4 regions of the Zoogloea sp. GW822-FHT05C07 genome follow, and region 4 is predicted to be linked to each of the others. Evidence: predicted binding sites of a transcription regulator. Region 4 holds the regulator's gene; each other region holds the start of a gene.
The links. The regulator HrcA, encoded in region 4, represses chaperone genes, less so after heat shock. The targets are predictions, from matches to a motif close to TNTTAGCACTCNNNGNCNNNGAGTGCTAANA.

Region 1 (4,731 bases), 2.4 Mb from region 4:
AGTTGCTCCAGGTGGGCGCGGTAGTGCTCCAGTTCCTCCGCGTTGCGCTTCTTCTCGGTGATGTCTTCCTTGATCGCCACGTAGTGGGTGATGCGGCCATCCGCCTGGCGCACCGGCGCGATGTTGGCCAGCTCCACGTATTCGCTGCCGTCCTTGCGCCGGTTTATAAGCTCGCCGCGCCAGGTATCCCCGTGCGCCAGAGCTTCCCACATGCTGTCGTAGGTCGACTTCGGGGTGAGCCCCGACTGCAGCATGTTGGGGTTCTGGCCGATGGCTTCCTGACGGGAGTAGCCCGTATTACGTGCAAAGGCCTCGTTCACATACTCGATGCTCGCCTCGAGGTTGGTGATCACGATGCTCTCGGGGCTCTGCTCGACGGCCATCACCAGCTTGTGGAGTTCGGCCTGGACCTCGCTCTGGGTGATCAACGCCTGCCGGAAGGCCAGCACTGCCCTTGCCAGGCGGCGCAGCACGCTGCGCGGATCAGCGCCCAGACGTTCCACCTCGGCAAGCTCCGACGGGTTCACCTGTCCAGCCGCCAGCCCTTGCAGCACGGCGCTCAAACCATGCAGGCGACGGGTGACCCAGTAGATGATGACGGCCCACAACCCCAACAGCACCAGCATCAGCCCACCGCCAAACAACGCGACGTGCCCGACCAGGGCAGTGACGCCCTGCGTCCGCAAAGCCTCGAAGAGCTGTCGATCGGCCTGCAGGCTGTACAGGGAGAACAAATTGAAACCAGCCGCCAGCATGGCGACCACCACCGCCGGCAAAAGGAACAACGGATAGGGCAGATGGCGCTTCATTAGTGGGCTCCGCCCACCTCCGGCTCGGGATCGGGATCGGCGAAACGTATGGCGATGTCGGCAAAGCGGTCGCTGCAGGCCAGGAAGGCATCCACCACATCTGGGTCGAAGTGGGTGCCACGCCCGCCGACGATGATCCGGGTGGTTTCTTCCAGCGTCATCGGCGGCTTGTAGATACGCCGGCTCATCAGCGCATCGAAGACGTCGGCCAGCGCCATCAGGCGCGCCGACACCGGGATTGCATCGCCGGCATGGCCCGCCGGATAGCCACTGCCGTCCCATTTCTCGTGGTGGCCCAGCGCGATCTCGCGGGCAATGCACAGGAAGGCGAAAGCCTCGCCGGCCTGGGCGGCGGAGGCCTCGTCGGCACTCTCGAGGGCCTGAGCCATGGCCTTGTCGATGGCGTCGGCGCCGATGGCCGGGTGGGCCTTCATGATCTCGAACTCGTCGGTGGTCAGCCGGCCACGCTTGAGCAGGATGCTGTCGGGAATACCGACCTTGCCGATGTCGTGCAGCGGCGCGGCCTTCACCACCATGCCCAGGCGGGCGCCGCCCAGCGCCGGATTGAAACGGGGGTGTTCCGCCAGGTGGCGGGCCAGCAGATCCACGTAGGTCTGGGTACGCACGATGTGCCGCCCGGTCTCGTTGTCGCGGGCCTCGCTGAGGCAGGCCAGCGCGCGCACGCTGAGCTCCTGCACGAGCAGGTTCTCGCTCATGCGCCGGCTGACTTCGCGCTCCAGCCATTCATTCTCGTTGGCCAGCCGGTCGCGGGCCTGCTTGAGTTCCAGGTGGGTGCGCACCCGCGCCAGCACGATGGCCGGGTTGATCGGCTTGGTGATGTAATCCACCGCCCCGAGGGCCAGGCCGTGCTCCTCATTCTCGGCGGCGTTCATGGCCGTCACGAAGATCACCGGGATGTTGCGCGTGGCCGGGTCGGCGTGCAGGTGCTCCATGACCTGGTAGCCATCCATGCCCGGCATCATCACGTCGAGCAGGATCAGGTCGGGGCGCGGCGCGAGCGCGGCCGCCCGCAGCGCCCGCTCGCCGGAGTTTGCGGCGCGCACCCGGTAATGGGGCTGCAACAACTCACCCAGTACGGCCAGATTCTGCGGCGTGTCGTCGACGATCAGGATCGTGTGCCGGGCAGCAAGGGCCTCGGGCTTGTCGCTACTCGCGTAAATGCTCATAAGGAAGTCTCCACCCCGGCGGCGCTGGGACGCGGGCAAGGGGCGCTGTGGTGGCGTGATGGAACACGCCCCGCAATCGCGCCTGTCATGGCCGAAGTGTATCCGCCCCGTTTCCGAATTACCGGTTCATTTTTTTTGTGCAAGGCTTAACGGCGGCGCGCCCTATGGCTTTAACCTCGCTGCCCCAGGTACACCGATGCCCGCTGCCCGGCGCCTCCAGCGACCTCTCGGGAACTTGATAAGCTCAGCAGAAATAATCAGCAGCGGAACCATTCGCCCCCCTTAGCACTCACAGAACGGGAGTGCTAATATTGCCGCGAAGGAGGTAGCCGTCGATGTCTCAAACCCTGTCGTTTCCCGTTCCGTCCGCGGTTGGCAGTCTGGACCAGTACATCCAGAGTGTGAATCGCATCCCGCTGCTGACCGAGAAGGAAGAGTCCGATCTCGCCCACAGCTTCCGGGAACACGAGAATCTGGAAGCGGCGCGCAAGCTGGTGCTGTCCCACCTGCGCCTGGTGGTCGCCATTGCGCGCGGTTATCTCGGCTACGGCCTGCCCCACGCCGACCTGATCCAGGAAGGCAACGTGGGCCTGATGAAGGCCGTCAAGCGTTTCGACCCGGACCGCGGCGTGCGCTTGGTGTCCTTCGCGATCCACTGGATCAAGGCCGAGATCCACGAATACATCGTCAAGAACTGGCGCCTGGTCAAGATCGCCACCACCAAGGCCCAGCGCAAGCTGTTCTTCAACCTGCGCAGCCTGAAGAGCAGCAGCAACACGCTGCAGGGCGCGGACGTGCTGGCGGTAGCCGATCAGCTGGGCGTCAAGCCGGAAGAAGTCCGCGAGATGGAAACCCGCCTGTCCGGCCAGGACGTGGCGCTGGAAAGCGGCCCTGACGACGAGGAAGAGCGCTTCGCGCCGATCGCCTACCTGGCTGACCCGCACGCCGAGCCCTCCGAAGTCATCGCCCAGCGTCAGGCCTCACGCCTGCAGGACGTGGGCCTGCACGAAGCGCTGGCCAACCTGGACGAGCGCAGCCGGACCATCGTGCAACGCCGCTGGCTGACCGAAGGCGATGCCGCCACGCTGCACGAACTGGCCGCCGAATACGGCGTGTCCGCCGAGCGCATCCGCCAGATCGAGGCCAAGGCCATGCAGAAGATGCGCAGCCACCTGGTTGCGCTGGCCTGACGGCCCGGCGCACGCGCCATCCCTGCCAAGGGCAGCCTGCGGGCTGCCCTTTTTCTTGCTACTTGCCGGCCAGCAGGCGCTTCAAGTCGGCAACGATCACCGCCGGCTTCTCGCCATGCTTGATGTACAAGCGCAGCCGGCCCTGCGGATCGTAGACATAAGTACCGGTCGAGTGATCCACCGTGTAGCGCCCGCCCTGCACATCGCCCTGCTTCTGGTAGAACACCTTGAAATCCCGCGCCACCGCCTGCGTCGTGGCAAGGTCGCCATACAGGCCGACGAAGCGCGGATCGAAGGCCGGCACGTATTGGGCCAGCAGTTCCTGCGTATCCCGCTCGGGGTCGATGGTCACGAAAAGCACCTGCACCTTGTCGGCATCCGGGCCCAGCTCACGCATCACCTGCGCCATGTTGAGCAGGTTGGTCGGGCACACGTCGGGGCACTGGGTGTAGCCGAAGAACAGGGTCACCACCTTGCCCTTGTAGTCGGCCAGGGTACGCAGCTGCCCGCGGTGATCCGTCAGGCGGAACCCGTTCGCGTAGTTCGCACCAGTGATGTCGGTACTGGCGAAACTCTCCCGCGCCCCGCTCTTACCCTCGGGCGAACAGGCTGTGAGCACGCAAAGTGCTGCCAAACCAGCAATGCCGCATCGCAACAACGCAAACATTTAAAAAATCCTTATGACCAGATTAACTGAGCTTTGAAAAAGTGCACTGCAAAACGGGAAGGCGATGCTACACTGCCGCCAGAATTTGATCTGCGTCAAAAAGACGCAGACGAGGCCTGGAGGAGACGCCATGGCTATAACAATGAAAGAGGCAGCGGGCGCGCGATCCTGGATCGCGCGCCCCAACTGCTCACTCACCCCCACACTGCGGCGCGGCGTGATCGCTCTGATCCTCGCCACCAGCTTCATCGTCAGCACGGGCTTCCTGTTGGCCGGTGCGTGGCTGGTGCTTCCCTTCGCCGGCCTCGAACTTCTCGTACTCTTCATCGTGCTGCGCGCCATCGATCGCCAGGCCGCCGATTACGAATCCATCCAGCTCGACGACGACAGCCTCATCGTCTCGACCCGCCAGTCTTCCGTTTCGTTCCGCCAGCGCTTCCACGCCGGCTGGGCCCGCGTCTCGCTCGAAGCCGCCGACGGCCCCGACCCACTACTGTACGTCCGCTCACACGGGCACACCGCCCGGGTGGGACGCCTGCTGACGGCGGATGAACGCAGGCTGCTTTTCTCGGATCTCTCCCGCCACCTCGCCAGACCTCATTAACCGCCGCGGGTCCGATCATCCCACGAAAAGAGAGGTAGAGACTTGAGCCCAACCGTCCCCCGCTCCCAGGCCAGACTCCTCGCTGCACTCGGCCTATTGTTCGTCTCCGGCTCAGCTCTCGCCGACTTTACGTGGAATTTCCCCAAGCCTGTCACCCCGATCGGGCGTGACACGCTGTCGATGCACAACCAGTTCATGGTCATCATCACGGTGCTGTTCGTGGTGGTGTTCTCGATCATGGTCTATTCCATGATCGCCCATCGCAAGAGCATCG
Region 2 (4,731 bases), 820 kb from region 4:
TACCCGCAGCCTGGCGCCACGGGCGGGCAGGGCGGGTTGGTGGCCCAGATTGGGAGCTTGTTCGGCGTGCCGTGGGCACGGGTGATTCTGGCGGTGGTCTTCGTTGAGGGCATGCTCGTGTTCGGCGGCCTGGCCTTCGTGCCGCTCTACCTGCATGACCGCTTTGCGCTGAGCATGTCGCAGGCGGGCTTGCTTATGGGCATGTTCGGGTTGGGCGGGCTGTCCTACATCCTGTTTGCCCGGCGCCTGGTGAAGTGGCTGGGGGAATTGGGCCTGGCCATTGGCGGTGCGGCCCTGATCGCGCTGGCCTGGCTGCTGATCGCCAGCGGCCCGGCGTGGGGCTGGGCCGTGCCGGCCTGCGCGCTGCTGGGGTTGGGTTACTACATGTTCCACAACACCCTGCAGACCCACGCAACCCAGATGGCGCCGCAGGTGCGGGGCACCGCGGTGTCCCTGTTCGCATCCTGCTTCTTCCTCGGCCAGGCGCTCGGCGTCTCAGCAGGCGGGCTGCTCTACGAAACCCGCGGTGCGCTGATGGTCTTTGGCCTGGCGGCCAGCGTGATGGTGCCGCTGGGGGCCGTCTTCGCCGTGCTGCTCCGGCGGCACCACCGGCGCACGGCTTGATTGCCCAGCGGCTGATGGACACAAAAAAGCCGGCCCCGAAGGGCCGGCCGTCACGAGCAGGGGGGCTGCCGTGAGGTGATCAGCGGATCAGAAGCCGCCGCCGAAGCCTTCCGGATGGTGGCCGGGAGGCACGGCCGCCTTGTCGTCCGGCAGTTCGGCGACGATGGCGTCGGTGGTGAGGATCAGCGCCGCCACAGACGCGGCGTTCTGCAGCGCGGAGCGGGTGACCTTGGCCGGATCGAGCACGCCTTGCTCGACCAGGTCGCCGTAGGTGCCGTTGCCGGCGTTGTAGCCGAAGTTGCCGTCGCCCTCGATGACCTTGTTGACCACCACCGAGGCTTCGTCGCCGGCATTGGCGACGATCTGGCGCAGGGGCTCCTCGACGGCGCGCAGCACGATCTTGATGCCTGCATCCTGGTCGTGGTTGTCGCCCTTGAGCTCGGAGATGGCCTTGCGGGCGCGCAGAAGCGCCACGCCGCCGCCGGGCACCACGCCTTCTTCTACCGCCGCACGGGTGGCGTGCAGCGCGTCTTCCACGCGGGCCTTCTTCTCCTTCAGCTCGACTTCAGTGGCCGCGCCGACCTTGATCACCGCCACGCCGCCGGCCAGCTTGGCCTTGCGCTCCTGCAGCTTCTCCTTGTCGTAGTCGGAGGTGGCTTCGGCGATCTGCGCATCGATGATGCCCACGCGGGCCTTGATGGCGTCGGCGCTGCCGAGGCCGTCCACCACGGTGGTGTTTTCCTTGCCGACTTCGATGCGCTTGGCCTGGCCGAGGTCGTCCAACGTGGCCTTGTCCAGCGTCAGGCCGACTTCCTCGGCGATCACGCGGCCACCGGTCAGGATGGCGATGTCTTCCAGGATAGCCTTGCGGCGGTCGCCGAAGCCCGGCGCCTTGACGGCGACAACCTTCAGGATGCCGCGGATGGTGTTGACCACCAGCGTCGCCAGGGCTTCGCCTTCCACGTCCTCGGCGATGATCAACAGCGGCCGGCCGGCCTTGGCCACTTGTTCCAGCACCGGCAGCAGGTCGCGGATGTTGGAGATCTTCTTGTCGAACAGCAGGATGAACGGATCGTCCAGCGCGGCGATCTGCTTGTCCGGGTTGTTGATGAAGTAGGGCGACAGGTAGCCGCGGTCGAACTGCAGGCCTTCCACCACGTCCAGTTCGTTGGCCAGGGACTTGCCGTCTTCCACGGTGATCACGCCGGACTTGCCGACGCGGTCGATGGCGTCGGCGATGATCTGGCCGATGTCGGCGTCGGAGTTGGCGGAGATGGCGCCGACCTGGGCGATTTCCTTGCTGGTGGTGGTCGGGCGGGCGATGTTCTTGATCTCTGCGACGATGGCGACGACAGCCTTGTCGATGCCGCGCTTGAGATCGGTGGGGTTGTAGCCGGCGGCCACGTACTTGAAGCCTTCACGCACGATGGCCTGGGCCAGCACGGTGGCGGTGGTGGTGCCGTCGCCGGCGTTGTCGGAGGTCTTGGACGCGACTTCCTTCACCAGTTGCGCGCCGATGTTCTCGTACTTGTCCTTCAGTTCGATTTCCTTGGCGACGGACACACCGTCCTTGGTCACCGTCGGGGCGCCGAAGGCACGCTCCAGGACCACGTTGCGGCCCTTGGGGCCGAGGGTGACCTTGACCGCGTCGGCCAGGATGTTGACGCCGACGACGATGCGGGCACGGGCGTCGTCGCCGAAGAGGACTTTCTTGGATGCCATGAGTGGAGAGCTCCTGATTCTTGATGTCTTGTGGTGTTGTCGGGTGCGAGGCTGAAGAATCAGCCTTCGATGATCGCGATGACGTCTTCCTCGCGCAGCACGAGGGCGTCGCTGCCGTTGATCTTGACGGCCTGGCCGGCGTATTTGCCGAACAGCACGCGGTCGCCGACCTTGACGGCCAGCGGACGCAGCTCGCCGCTGTTAAGCAGCTTGCCGTTGCCGACAGCCAGCACTTCACCCTGATCGGGCTTTTCACCGGCGCTGTCGGGGATGACGATGCCGCTGGCGGTGGTGCGCTCCGGATCGAGGCGCTTGACGATGACGCGGTCGTAGAGCGGACGAATGGCCATTTTTCTGAGTTCTCCGTTGCGTGATTTGAACAATCCGGCCGGCCTGCGATGGCAGGGCTGCGGCCTTGGACTGCCTATCGCAAGGGCAATGCCAGCACTCGACGCCTTTGATTGCTAACAGAAATCCTCTCGGCCGCAGCGCAGGTGCTGTTGAAATTTCAGCAGCAATGCTCTCCAGCTGCCCTTATGGCAGCACTTCTTGGCCTTCATGAATAAGCGTGAATTCAAAATATTCAATAGCTTAGCTGCGCTGCTGGAATAGCGCCTATGCCCCGTCCGGCTGCAATGCATATCGAAAGAATTTGGTTTGGTGCGCTGCGGGGCCGCGACACACTCACGTCATTCGTGCTGCGGCACGCTTTGAAGGAGTCGCCGATATGCAGGCAGTGATCGTGGGAGCGGACCGCATCGAAGGTATCCGCAGTGAAATCCTGCGGGTGGCCGACCAGTTCGGCATCAAGCAGATCGACCATTGGACAGGCCGCAAGGCTTCCGAGAACCGGCGCCAGCTGTCGCGCCGTACCGGCCTGGTGGTCTTCATGTGCGACCGCGCCAATCACATGCTGATGCGCAATGTGCGCAAGCAGGCCGAAGACCTGGGCATTCCCATGGTGTTCTGCCGGCATTCCGCCACCGAAGTGCGCGAACGGCTCGACGACCTGAGCTGCGCCCGTTGCGCGCATCGCAAGCAGTAAGAAAAAGCCCGCCGAGGGTGGAAAGCTATCCACCGCGGCGCTGTAAAGCTCAGCAGGATTACTTGGTTCGGGAGCGGGCAGGGCGGCGCTAGAGTCGCCCCATCGCTTCATTTTGCATACAGCCATGTCCCGAACCAGCGAGCCTTTGCCAGCCTCACCGGCCATTGAATTGCGCGGCGTCTCCCGCCGTTTCACCGATCCGGGTGGGCAGAGCGTCGGCGTCCAGCCGACCAGCTTGGCGGTACCCGCCGGCGAGATCCACGGCATCATCGGCTTCTCGGGCGCCGGCAAATCCACGCTGCTGCGCCTGGTCAATCTGCTCGAACGCCCTGATGCGGGCGAGGTGATCGTGCACGGCCAGGACCTGACCCGCCTGTCCGCGCCGGCGCTGCGCCAGGCGCGCCACCGCATCGGCATGATCTTCCAGCACTTCAACCTGCTGCATAACCTCACGGTGGCCGAGAACGTCGCGCTGCCGATGCGCCTGTCCGGCGAGCCGGCGGCGCGAATCCGCGAACGCGTGGCGGCCTGCCTCGACTTCGTCGGCCTTGCCGCCAAGGCCGACGTACATCCCGGCCGCCTGTCCGGCGGACAGAAGCAGCGCGTCGCAATCGCCCGCGCGCTGGCGCCCGAGCCCCATGTGCTGCTCGCCGACGAACCGACTTCCGCGCTGGACCCACGGACCACGCTGGACCTGCTCGGCGTGCTGGCCGACGCCAACCGGCGCTTCGGTGTGACGATCCTGCTGGTCAGCCACGAGATGGAAGTCATCCGCCGCCTGTGCCATCGCGTGTCAGTGATGGAGGCGGGGCAGATCGTCGAACAGCTCGACATCGCCGATGGCCGTATCCCGGAAGGCTCGCTCCTGGGCGGCTGGCTGGCGGAGTTCGGCGGGGCGGCGGGCGGTGCTTCGTCCGCGCCGATTGAGCCCGCGCCCCATCACCTCGCCCAGGAGAGCGCCCATGCTTGAGACCCTCGAAGAACTGCTGCCGGAGATCCTCAAGGCCACCGGCGAAACCCTGCTGATGATGGGCATCTGCCTGTCGGCGGCCCTCGTGCTGGGCGGCGCCCTCGGGCTGCTGGTCTTCCTCACCAGCCGGGGCCAGGCGCTGGAGCGCTACCGGGCCTTCAACCTGCTGGCCAACGGCGTCATCAACGTCGTGCGCTCCTTCCCCTTCATCATCCTGCTGGTGGCGATCTCGCCCTTCACGCGGGTCGTGGCCGGCACGTCCATCGGGCCGCTGGCGGCCAGCGTGCCGCTGTCCATCGCCGCCATCTTCTATTTCGCGCGCCTCATCGAGCAGACCCTGCGCGACGTGCCGCGAGGCGTCATCGAAGCG
Region 3 (4,731 bases), 1.0 Mb from region 4:
CGGATATAAACACCGGTAATGATGATGGTGAAAAAGATGACTCCCAAGCCAATGGGAATCCCGAGCGAGGTCACGCCAGCGCCAGTTTTCTGCGCCAGGAATTCCTTGTCGAAGGCCACCAGCATGATGTATCCGTAATACACGACCATCATCATGGCCGTCATGACCCACCCGTAGGCGTTGCGTTTCGAAACCAGCTCCTGGTATTTGGGATTTGCCCGGATGCGGTCGCCGAGTTCGTCTCTCATTTTTTCCTCCTCTCCAATTAACCTTTGCCGAGGAACCACAGGATTCCTCTCAGGGTGATGTCAAGGTACCGGGCCTCCCTTACTGCCAACTTACGTATTCTATGAACCGATAAAAGTCCTTAATAAAGAACAAGAGCCCCCAGAAAGCAGAAAACCCCGCCGAAGCGGGGTTTTCCAAGGCTTTGGGAGCCAGGCGGGAATTACATGCCCATGCCCATGCCGCCCATACCACCCATACCGCCCATGTCGGGCATGCCGCCGGCCGGCTTGTCTTCAGCCAGTTCAGCAACCATGCAGTCGGTGGTCAGCATCAGGCCAGCCACGGAGGCGGCGTTCTGCAGCGCGGTACGGGTCACCTTGGTGGGATCCAGAACGCCCATCTCGACCATGTCGCCGTACACATCGGTAGCAGCGTTGTAGCCGAAGTTGCCAGAGCCTTCGGTGACCTTGTTCACCACTACGGAAGCTTCGGCGCCAGCGTTGGCGACGATTTCACGCAGGGGCTGTTCCATGGCGCGCAGCACGATCTTGATGCCGGCGTCCTGGTCGTGGTTGTCGCCCTTCAGGCCGGCCAGGTTGGCGCGGGCACGCAGCAGCGCAACGCCGCCGCCGGGGACGATGCCTTCTTCAACGGCAGCACGGGTGGCGTGCAGCGCGTCTTCCACGCGAGCCTTCTTTTCCTTCATTTCGACTTCGGTGGCAGCGCCAACCTTGATCACGGCAACACCGCCGGCCAGCTTGGCCACGCGCTCTTGCAGCTTTTCACGGTCGTAGTCGGAAGTGGCTTCCTCGATCTGCACGCGGATCTGCTTGACGCGGGCTTCAATGCGCTCGGCAACGCCGGCGCCGTCGATGAGGGTGGTGTTTTCCTTGCCCACTTCGATGCGCTTGGCCTGGCCGAGGTCGTCCAGGGTGGCCTTTTCGAGGGTCAGGCCGACTTCTTCGGCGATCACCTGGCCGCCGGTCAGCACGGCGATGTCTTCCAGCATGGCCTTGCGACGGTCGCCGAAGCCCGGAGCCTTGACGGCACAGGTCTTCAGGATGCCGCGGATGTTGTTCACCACCAGGGTGGCCAGGGCTTCGCCATCGACGTCTTCAGCGATGATCAGCAGCGGACGGCCAGCCTTGGCGACTTGCTCGAGAACCGGCAGCAGGTCGCGGATGTTGGAGATCTTCTTGTCGAACAGCAGGACGAAGGGGTTGTCCAGGATGGCAACCTGCTTGTCCGGATTGTTGATGAAGTAGGGGGACAGGTAGCCGCGGTCGAACTGCATGCCTTCGACGACGTCGAGTTCGTTGTTCAGGCTCTTGCCGTCTTCAACAGTGATGACGCCTTCCTTGCCGACCTTTTCCATCGCGTTGGCGATGATGTCACCGATGGAGGAATCAGAGTTGGCGGAGATGGAGCCAACCTGGGCGATTTCCTTGTTGGTGGAACAGGGCTTGGACAGCTTGCGCAGCTCTTCCAGCGTGGCCACGACAGCCTTGTCGATGCCGCGCTTGAGGTCCATCGGGTTCATGCCGGCGGCAACGAACTTCATGCCTTCGCGAACGATGGACTGGGCCAGCACAGTGGCGGTGGTGGTGCCGTCACCGGCGATGTCGGAGGTCTTGGAAGCGACTTCCTTGACCATCTGGGCACCCATGTTGGCGAACTTGTCCTTCAGCTCGATTTCCTTGGCCACGGACACACCGTCCTTGGTCACGGTCGGGGCGCCGAAGGAGCGCTCGAGCACCACGTTGCGGCCCTTGGGGCCCAGGGTCACCTTGACCGCGTCGGCCAGGACGTTGATGCCTTCAACCATGCGGGCGCGAGCGGAATCGCCAAACTTGACTTCTTTAGCTGCCATTTAGTGTTTCTCCGGAATTCTTTATCTAGGGACTGGGGGAAGACGCGGGTAGCGAGGCTCAGGCCTCGAGCACGCCCATGATGTCTTCTTCGCGCATGACCAGCAGTTCCTGACCATCGACCTTGACGGTCTGGCCGGCGTACTTGCCGAACAGGACACGGTCGCCAACCTTGACGTCCATCTTGCGCACTTCGCCACTCTCGAGGATCTTGCCGTGGCCGACAGCCAGGATCTCGCCCTGATCGGGCTTCTCGCCGGCGGAATCGGGGATCACGATGCCGCTGGAAGTGGTGCGCTCGGCTTCAACGCGCTTGACGATCACGCGATCATGCAAGGGACGGATGTTCATCTATAGATCTCCTACTCGTTTCAAACCGGGCAAGGCTGCCCGACGGAAAAATGCATTGGCCAATTCAGGTCTTGGCGAGGACCGGGGACGATGCTTGTTAGCACTCAGCCCCGACGAGTGCTAATAATAGGGTCGCCCAGAACGCTTTTCAAGTCTGCGTGCACAGCTTTTTTACTTCCTTCATATGCGGAGCACGGCCTTCGCCAGGAAACACTCTGCAAGCTCCGTGCAAGAAAAAAGTAAGTTCATCGACAGAAAGTCTTTCTAGACTTAGGTCACTGTCCCATCCCGGATTCCGGCATGCGTTCCCGTTCCTGCTTCATCCTGGCCGCCCTTGCGCTGCCCCTCCCCTGCCTGGTGCAGGCCGCCGACATCCAGCCTCTGGGCCTTGCCGACGCTGACCGCCTGCTCCTCGAGGCCAATCCGGCCATCGTCCAGGCCCGCGCGTCACTGGCCGGCGCCCGTGCCGGCATCGACATCGCAGCGGCCCGACCGAACCCGCAGCTGACCGTTGGCGCCACCTCCGTCGATCCAGGCGCGAAAGGCAGCGGCGGCTACTGGAAGCGCCCCACCGACAACGTCGTGCGCATCGACCAGGTGTTCGAGCGCGGCGACAAGCGCGCGCTGCGCCTGCGTGCCGCGGAAAGCAACCTGACCGCCACCCAGGCCGACCTGGACAACACCATCCGCCTGGCCCGCATCGACCTGGCCAACGCCTGGCTCGACCTGCGCGCGGCCCGCGAGATCCGCCGCATCGCCGACGAGAACGCGGCCCTCGCCCGCCGCGCCGCCGACGCCGCCGAGCTGCGCGGCAAGGCCGGCGACCTGGCCGGGGTGGACGTGGCCCGTTTCTCCGCCGACGCCGCCCGCGTCGCCAACGACGCCGTGCAGGCCGAACTGGACCTGTCCCGCGCCCGTGTCGCGCTGGCGCTGCTGCTCGGCAACCGCGTTCCCGCCGATCGCGTCGAGACCACCGACGAATGGCCCGGGGCCGATGCCCTGCCGGCACCGGGCGCATCGAACGCTGGCGAGCGCTACGACGTCGTTGCCGCCCGCCAGCGCGTCGAACAAGCCAACGCAATGCGCGACGTGGCCCGCGCCCAGCGCACCCGCGACGTGTCGATCGGCGTGCAGTACGAACACACGCCGGTCAATCCGAACAGCACGGTTCCCGAAAACGCCTACGGCCTCAGCGTGTCCATCCCGCTGTTCCTCGGCTACGACTACCGTGGCGACATCGCCAAGAGCGAAGCCGACTACGTCGCTGCCGAACAGCAGCTCGTCGCCACCCAGGCCGGCGTCGGCGGCGAGCAGGCCCGCCTGCGCGCCGAACAGGCAGCCAGCGCGGCGCGCTTCACGCGCATCCGCGACGTCGTGCTGCCAGCCGCCGAACGGGCCGGCCGGGGCGCCGACATCGCCATCCAGAAGGGCGGCATGAGCCTCACCGACTATCTCGACACCCAGCGCACCCTGCGCACCACCCGCATCGAGGCCATCCAGGCCCGCGCCGACCTCGCCCGCGCCGCCATGCTGCTGCGCCTGGCCGGAGAAACCCCGCAATGAAAACCCGACTGATCGTCATCGCCCTGGCCGTGGCTGCCGCTGCTGGCGGCGCCTATGTGTATTTCCACAACGGCACCGAAGAAAGCGCCGCCGAACCGGTGGTCATGAAACCGTCGGCCGAGCCCGGCGTACTGCGCTTCCCGACCGCCGCCCCGCAGCTGGCCCAGATCAAGGTCGAACGGGCCGAAGCCGCGCCGGTGCCGCTGGACGAGCCCCTCGCTGCCCGCGTGGTCTATGACGAGAACGCCACCGCCCGCCTGTTCGCGCCGATCGCCGGACGCGTGCTGGAGATCAGCGCCAACGTCGGCGACCAGGTCAAGGCCGGCCAGGTTCTCGCCGTCCTCGACGCGCCCGAGCTGGGCACCGCCGCCGCCGACCTGGCCAAGGCCAAAGCCGACGCCAGCCAGAAGAAGGCCGCCTTCGAACGCGCCAAGAGCCTGTTCGATGCGGAAGTCGTCCCCAAGCGCGATCTCGAAGCAGCGCAGTCCGACTGGCACCAGGCCCAGGCCGAGGTCGAACGGGCCCGCCTGCGCCTCGCCAACCTGACGCCGGGCAGCGGCGTCGCCCAGGGCGGCGAGCGTTACGTGTTGCGCGCACCGATTGCCGGCATCGTTGCTACCCGCCGCATCAACCCGGCGATGGAAGTCCGCCCCGACGCCGACGAGCCGTTGTTCGTCATCACGGACATGAGCCGTCTGTCGGTCCTCGTCGACGTCCCGGA
Region 4 (4,731 bases):
CCATGTTGATTTCTTCGAGTGTCTCGAGGCAGTCGGACACGAAGCCCGGGCACATGACGTCTACGGATGAAGCGGTCTTGTTGCGCGCCAGTTGCTCCAGCGTGGGCTGCGTGTACGGGGTAAGCCACTCGGCCTTGCCGAAGCGCGACTGGAAGCTGACGATGACGCGCTCCTCGGGCAACTGCAGGGCCTCGCGCAGCAGGCGGGCGGTCTTGTGGCATTCGCAGTGATAGGGGTCGCCCAGGTCCAGGCTGCGGCGCGGAATGCCGTGGAAGCTGAGGACGAGCTTGTCGGCCTGCCCCTCTTTCTTCCAGTGATCGCGCACCGACTGGGCCAGCGCTGCGATGTAGCCCGGGTCGTCGCCGAAGCTGCGTACGTAGCGGATTTCCGGGAGGTTGCGCCAATGGCGCAGGCAGTCGGCCACGTCGTCGATGACCGTCGCGGTCGTGCTGGCGGCGAACTGCGGGTAGAGCGGGACGACGAGGATGCGGTTGCAGCCGGCGCTGCGCAGTGCATCGAGCTGCTTGCGGATGGACGGCTGGCCGTAACGCATGGCCCAGCTCACCTGCAGGTCAGGCTGGCCTGCATGGGTCAGGAAGCCGGCCAGCAGCTTTGCCTGTTTTTCGGTATGGACCTTGAGCGGCGAGCCTTCATCGGTCCACACGCTGGCGTACTTGGCGGCGGACTTGGCGGGCCGGGTGCGCAGGATGATGCCGTTGAGGATCGGCCACCAGATGAGGCGCGGAATCTCGACGACCCGCGGGTCGGACAGGAACTGCTTCAGATAGGGGCGGAGCGCGTCGGCGCTTGCCGCGGCGGGTGTGCCGAGATTGACCAGCAGGATGCCGATGCGGGGTGTCTGGCCATGGGTGTGGGCTGGCTCCTGCCAGTATCTGGACATGGCGGCTTTCGTCAGTTGTGGCCCGAAAGGGCGCTGGTTAGGAGGCGGGCGGTGACGTCGACGATCGGGATCACTCGTTCGTAAGCCATGCGGGTCGGGCCGATGACGCCGACGGAGCCGACCAGCTGGCCGTCCACTTCGTAGGGTGCGGTGATGACGCTGCAGTCGTCGAGGGGACTCAGCCCGCTCTCGCCACCGATGAAGATCTGCACGCCCTGGGCGCGATTGGAGATGTCGAGGAGCTGCATGAGGCCGGTCTTCTGTTCGAACAGTTTGAAGAGTTCGCGCAGGCGGGCCATGTTGGAGGACAGGTCTTCCGCGTCGAGCAGGTTGGTTTCGCCGGAGATCACGTAGGTGCTCTGGGTTTCCTCGAGGGCTTCGCTGCCGGCTTCGACGGCCGCGCTCATGAGGTCGGTCATGTCGGAGCGGAGCTGCTTGAGTTCGTCCTGGATGCGCGTGCGGATCTCGGGAAACGCCAGGCCGGCAAAGTGCTGGTTGAGGTAATTGGCGGCGGTGACCAGTTCGGCCGGGTTGTAGTGGCGCTTGGTGAACAGGATCCGGTTCTGTACGTCGCCACCGGTGGTGACGAGGATCAGCAGGACACGGGTTTCCGACAGGCTGACGAACTCGATCTGGCGGATCTTGATGGCGTCCTGCTTCGGGGAGATCACGACGCCAGCAAAGTGGGTGAGGCCTGACAGCAGCTGGGAGGCGGCATTGATGACCCGCTGCGGCTCGCCGGGCTGGATCTGGCCCTTGATCTCCCGCATCTGGCCCAGGTCGATGGGCTGCACCGTGAGCAGGCTGTCGACGAAGAAACGATAGCCGCGCGCCGTGGGCACGCGGCCGGCCGAAGTGTGCGGGCTGGTGATGAAGCCGAGCTCTTCCAGGTCCGACATCACATTGCGCACCGTTGCCGGGGACAGTTTGAGCCCGGAATGGCGTGACAGGGCACGCGAACCGACCGGCTGGCCTTCGGCGATATAGTGCTCCACAAGGGTCTTGAGGAGGATTTGCGAACGTTGGTCGAGGCTGGTCATGGCGGAAGGCTCGGAGAGACGCTGGGATTCTAAGGAAGGGACGCGCTCATGAGAAGCATGAATGGTGCCGGTTGGTTCTGTTTTGTCTTGGCCGCCTGCGGCGTCCGTGAATAATGTGGTTTAATCGGCGCATGACCTGTGAGTTCAAGACGATTGCGCTGATCGGCAAGTATCAGAGCCCCGAGGTGGCTGAAGCGGTGCTTCGGCTGGCCAATCATTTGCGCGGCCTGGGGCTTCAGGTGCTGATCGAACAGGGGACAGCCAGTTCCACCGGGCTGACGGCGGGTTTCTCGGTCGCCAGCTACGAGGAAATCGGTGTTCAGGCCGATCTTGCGGTCGTACTTGGGGGCGATGGCACGCTTCTCAATAGTGCATGCCGGCTGGCTGAGTACGAGGTACCGTTGGTCGGCGTCAATCAGGGGCGGCTCGGCTTCCTGACCGACATCTCCCGGGAGGTCGCGCTGGAAAAGATCAGCGAGGTGCTCGAAGGGCGGTATTCGGAAGAAAGCCGCGTGCTGCTCGACGCCGAAGTGCTCCGCAATGGAAAGCGCGTGTTTCATACGGTGGCGCTCAATGATGTGGTGGTCAATAAGGGCGATCTCGGGCGCATGATCGAGTTCGATCTGCGTATCGACGGAGAGTTCGTCTATACCCAGCGTTCGGACGGCATGATCATTTCGACGCCGACCGGTTCGACGGCCTACGCGCTGTCGGCCAATGGCCCGATCCTGCATCCGAGCGTGGACGGCATCGCGCTGGTGCCGATGTGCCCTCATACGCTGACTGCGCGTCCCATCACGCTGCCGGACCGCTGCCGCATCGAGATCGTGCTGCTGCCGCCGCACGACTCCCGCGTGCACTTTGATGGACAGACACGTTACGACACACGGGCGGGCGATACTCTGCAGATCACCCGATCGCCCCACCGGGTTCGCCTGTTGCATCCGGTGGGCTACAGTTATTTCGCCATGCTGCGTGAAAAGCTGCACTGGAGCTCCGCGCCCCGCCACGGCTGACCTGCTCAAATTTCCTCTCTGCCTTCATGCTGCGTCATCTTTCCATTCGCGATTTTGTCATCGTCGATCAACTCGAGCTCGAGTTCGAGGCCGGTTTTGGTGCATTGACCGGCGAGACCGGCGCGGGCAAATCGATCCTGCTGGATGCCCTGGGGTTGGTGCTGGGCGGCAAGGCCGAGAGCGGGGTTGTCCGGACCGGGCAGGCCAAGGCGGAGATTCTCGCCGAATTCGACCTCCCGGAAGATGGCGCGTTGCGGGACTGGCTGGTCGAACAGGAGCTGGATTCCGGTGACGGCTCGGTGCTGATGCGGCGGGTCATCGACAGCGGCGGGCGCTCCAAGACATGGCTCAACGGCGTTCCCGTTGTGCTGGCCCAGATGCGGGCCGCCGGGGAGTGGCTGGCGGATATTCACGGCCAGCACGCCCATCATGCGCTATTGCGTACGGATGCCCAGCTGGAACTGGTGGATGCTCATGGCGGCCTGTCCGGGCAGGCATCCGAAGTGGCCGACTTGTATCGTGCCTGGTCCGCTCTGCGACGGGCGCGGGAGGTGGCGGAGCACGGGGCCTTGAGCACCGAGAGGGAGCGCGAACTGCTGGCCTGGCAGGTCAGTGAATTGCGTGAACTGGCCTTCGATCCTCATGAGTGGGCGACGCTCAACCAGGAACAGACCCGCCTGGCTCATGCGGCAGGATTGATTGCGGGCAGCACGGAGGTGCTGGAAGGCCTGGCGGACGGCGACTATGCGCTGGTCTCGCAACTCGATCACCTGCTCGCACGGGTGGCGGATATGGCGCAGCACGACGGGCAGCTTGCCGACGTGCAGGAGCTGCTGGGCAGCGCGAGCATCCAGCTCGACGAAGCCCTGCATGCGATGCGCCGCTATCGGGACCGGCTCGACGTGGATCCGGAGCGCCTTGCGGAGATCGATCAGCGTATCCAGGCGGTAACCGGCATGGCGCGCAAGCACAAGGTGGCGCCCGAGGCCTTGCCCGATCTGCAGGCCGATAGTGTGCTGCGCCTGGAGCGCCTCACGCGGGAGGCCGATCCAGAGGCGCTGGCCCGAGAGGAGTCGGCCGCAAAAGCGCGCTTCATGGAGGCTGCCGGACGCTTGTCAGTGGCGCGCCGAAGCGTGGCGGAGGCACTGTCGGCGGCGGTGACCGATGCAATGCAGTCGCTGGCGATGGCCGGCGCGTGCTTTGAGATTGCCGTCCGACCGGTGGAGGAGGGCTGTGCCAGCGGGCTTGAGACGGTGGAGTTCCTGGTCACGGCCAACGCCAGCCAGCCGCTGCGTTCCCTCGCCAAGGTTGCATCGGGCGGGGAGTTGTCACGGATCGGTCTGGCGATCCAGGTCATTGCGAGTCGCAACGCGGCTACGCCAACGCTGATCTTCGACGAGGTCGATGTCGGTATCGGCGGGCGGGTGGCCGAGATCGTCGGACGCCTGCTCAAGCAGATAGGGAGTGATCGCCAGGTGCTGTGCGTGACCCACCTGCCCCAGGTGGCGGCTCAGGCCGACTGGCAGTGGACCATCTCGAAGGAAACCCGTGATGGCCAGACGCTTTCCCGCGTAAAGCGCCTGACGCCTGCCGAGCGCGTTGAGGAGATCGCCCGCATGCTGGGTGGTGTACACATCACCGATACCACCCGCGATCATGCGGCCGAGATGCTGGGCCTGCAGCGCGCTGGCTGAGGCCAGCAGCGTTCAGGTGCTGGTAATCGGGCCGCTGCCCGGGCGGTTGGGGCAGGGGTCCTTCTTGCAGTCCGCGTACA

Region 1: a site for HrcA is predicted at 2,277-2,307, ahead of rpoH (RNA polymerase sigma factor RpoH). Genes of this name have one in related genera too.
Region 2: a site for HrcA is predicted at 2,786-2,816, ahead of AC3QL2_RS23005 (co-chaperone GroES). Genes of this name have one in related genera too.
Region 3: a site for HrcA is predicted at 2,543-2,573, ahead of AC3QL2_RS14810 (co-chaperone GroES). Genes of this name have one in related genera too.

The regions. Positions count from the first base shown of each region.
Region 1 is NZ_CM179510.1:1,748,283-1,753,013, forward strand. It holds gene AC3QL2_RS08310 (hybrid sensor histidine kinase/response regulator) at 1-809, opposite strand, end outside; gene AC3QL2_RS08315 (response regulator) at 809-1,996, opposite strand; gene rpoH (RNA polymerase sigma factor RpoH) at 2,332-3,186, shown strand; gene AC3QL2_RS08325 (SCO family protein) at 3,245-3,853, opposite strand; gene AC3QL2_RS08330 (DUF2244 domain-containing protein) at 3,984-4,457, shown strand; gene coxB (cytochrome c oxidase subunit II) at 4,500-4,731, shown strand, end outside.
Region 2 is NZ_CM179510.1:5,000,628-5,005,358, forward strand. It holds gene AC3QL2_RS22995 (MFS transporter) at 1-624, shown strand, start outside; gene groL (chaperonin GroEL) at 712-2,346, opposite strand; gene AC3QL2_RS23005 (co-chaperone GroES) at 2,406-2,696, opposite strand; gene AC3QL2_RS23010 (DUF2325 domain-containing protein) at 3,074-3,391, shown strand; gene AC3QL2_RS23015 (methionine ABC transporter ATP-binding protein) at 3,516-4,361, shown strand; gene AC3QL2_RS23020 (methionine ABC transporter permease) at 4,354-4,731, shown strand, end outside.
Region 3 is NZ_CM179510.1:3,166,113-3,170,843, reverse strand. It holds gene AC3QL2_RS14820 (DUF485 domain-containing protein) at 1-248, opposite strand, end outside; gene groL (chaperonin GroEL) at 449-2,098, opposite strand; gene AC3QL2_RS14810 (co-chaperone GroES) at 2,157-2,447, opposite strand; gene AC3QL2_RS14805 (TolC family protein) at 2,748-4,010, shown strand; gene AC3QL2_RS14800 (efflux RND transporter periplasmic adaptor subunit) at 4,007-4,731, shown strand, end outside.
Region 4 is NZ_CM179510.1:4,176,143-4,180,873, forward strand. It holds gene hemH (ferrochelatase) at 1-901, opposite strand, end outside; gene hrcA (heat-inducible transcriptional repressor HrcA) at 913-1,941, opposite strand; gene AC3QL2_RS19270 (NAD kinase) at 2,073-2,957, shown strand; gene recN (DNA repair protein RecN) at 2,984-4,651, shown strand; gene fur (ferric iron uptake transcriptional regulator) at 4,664-4,731, opposite strand, start outside.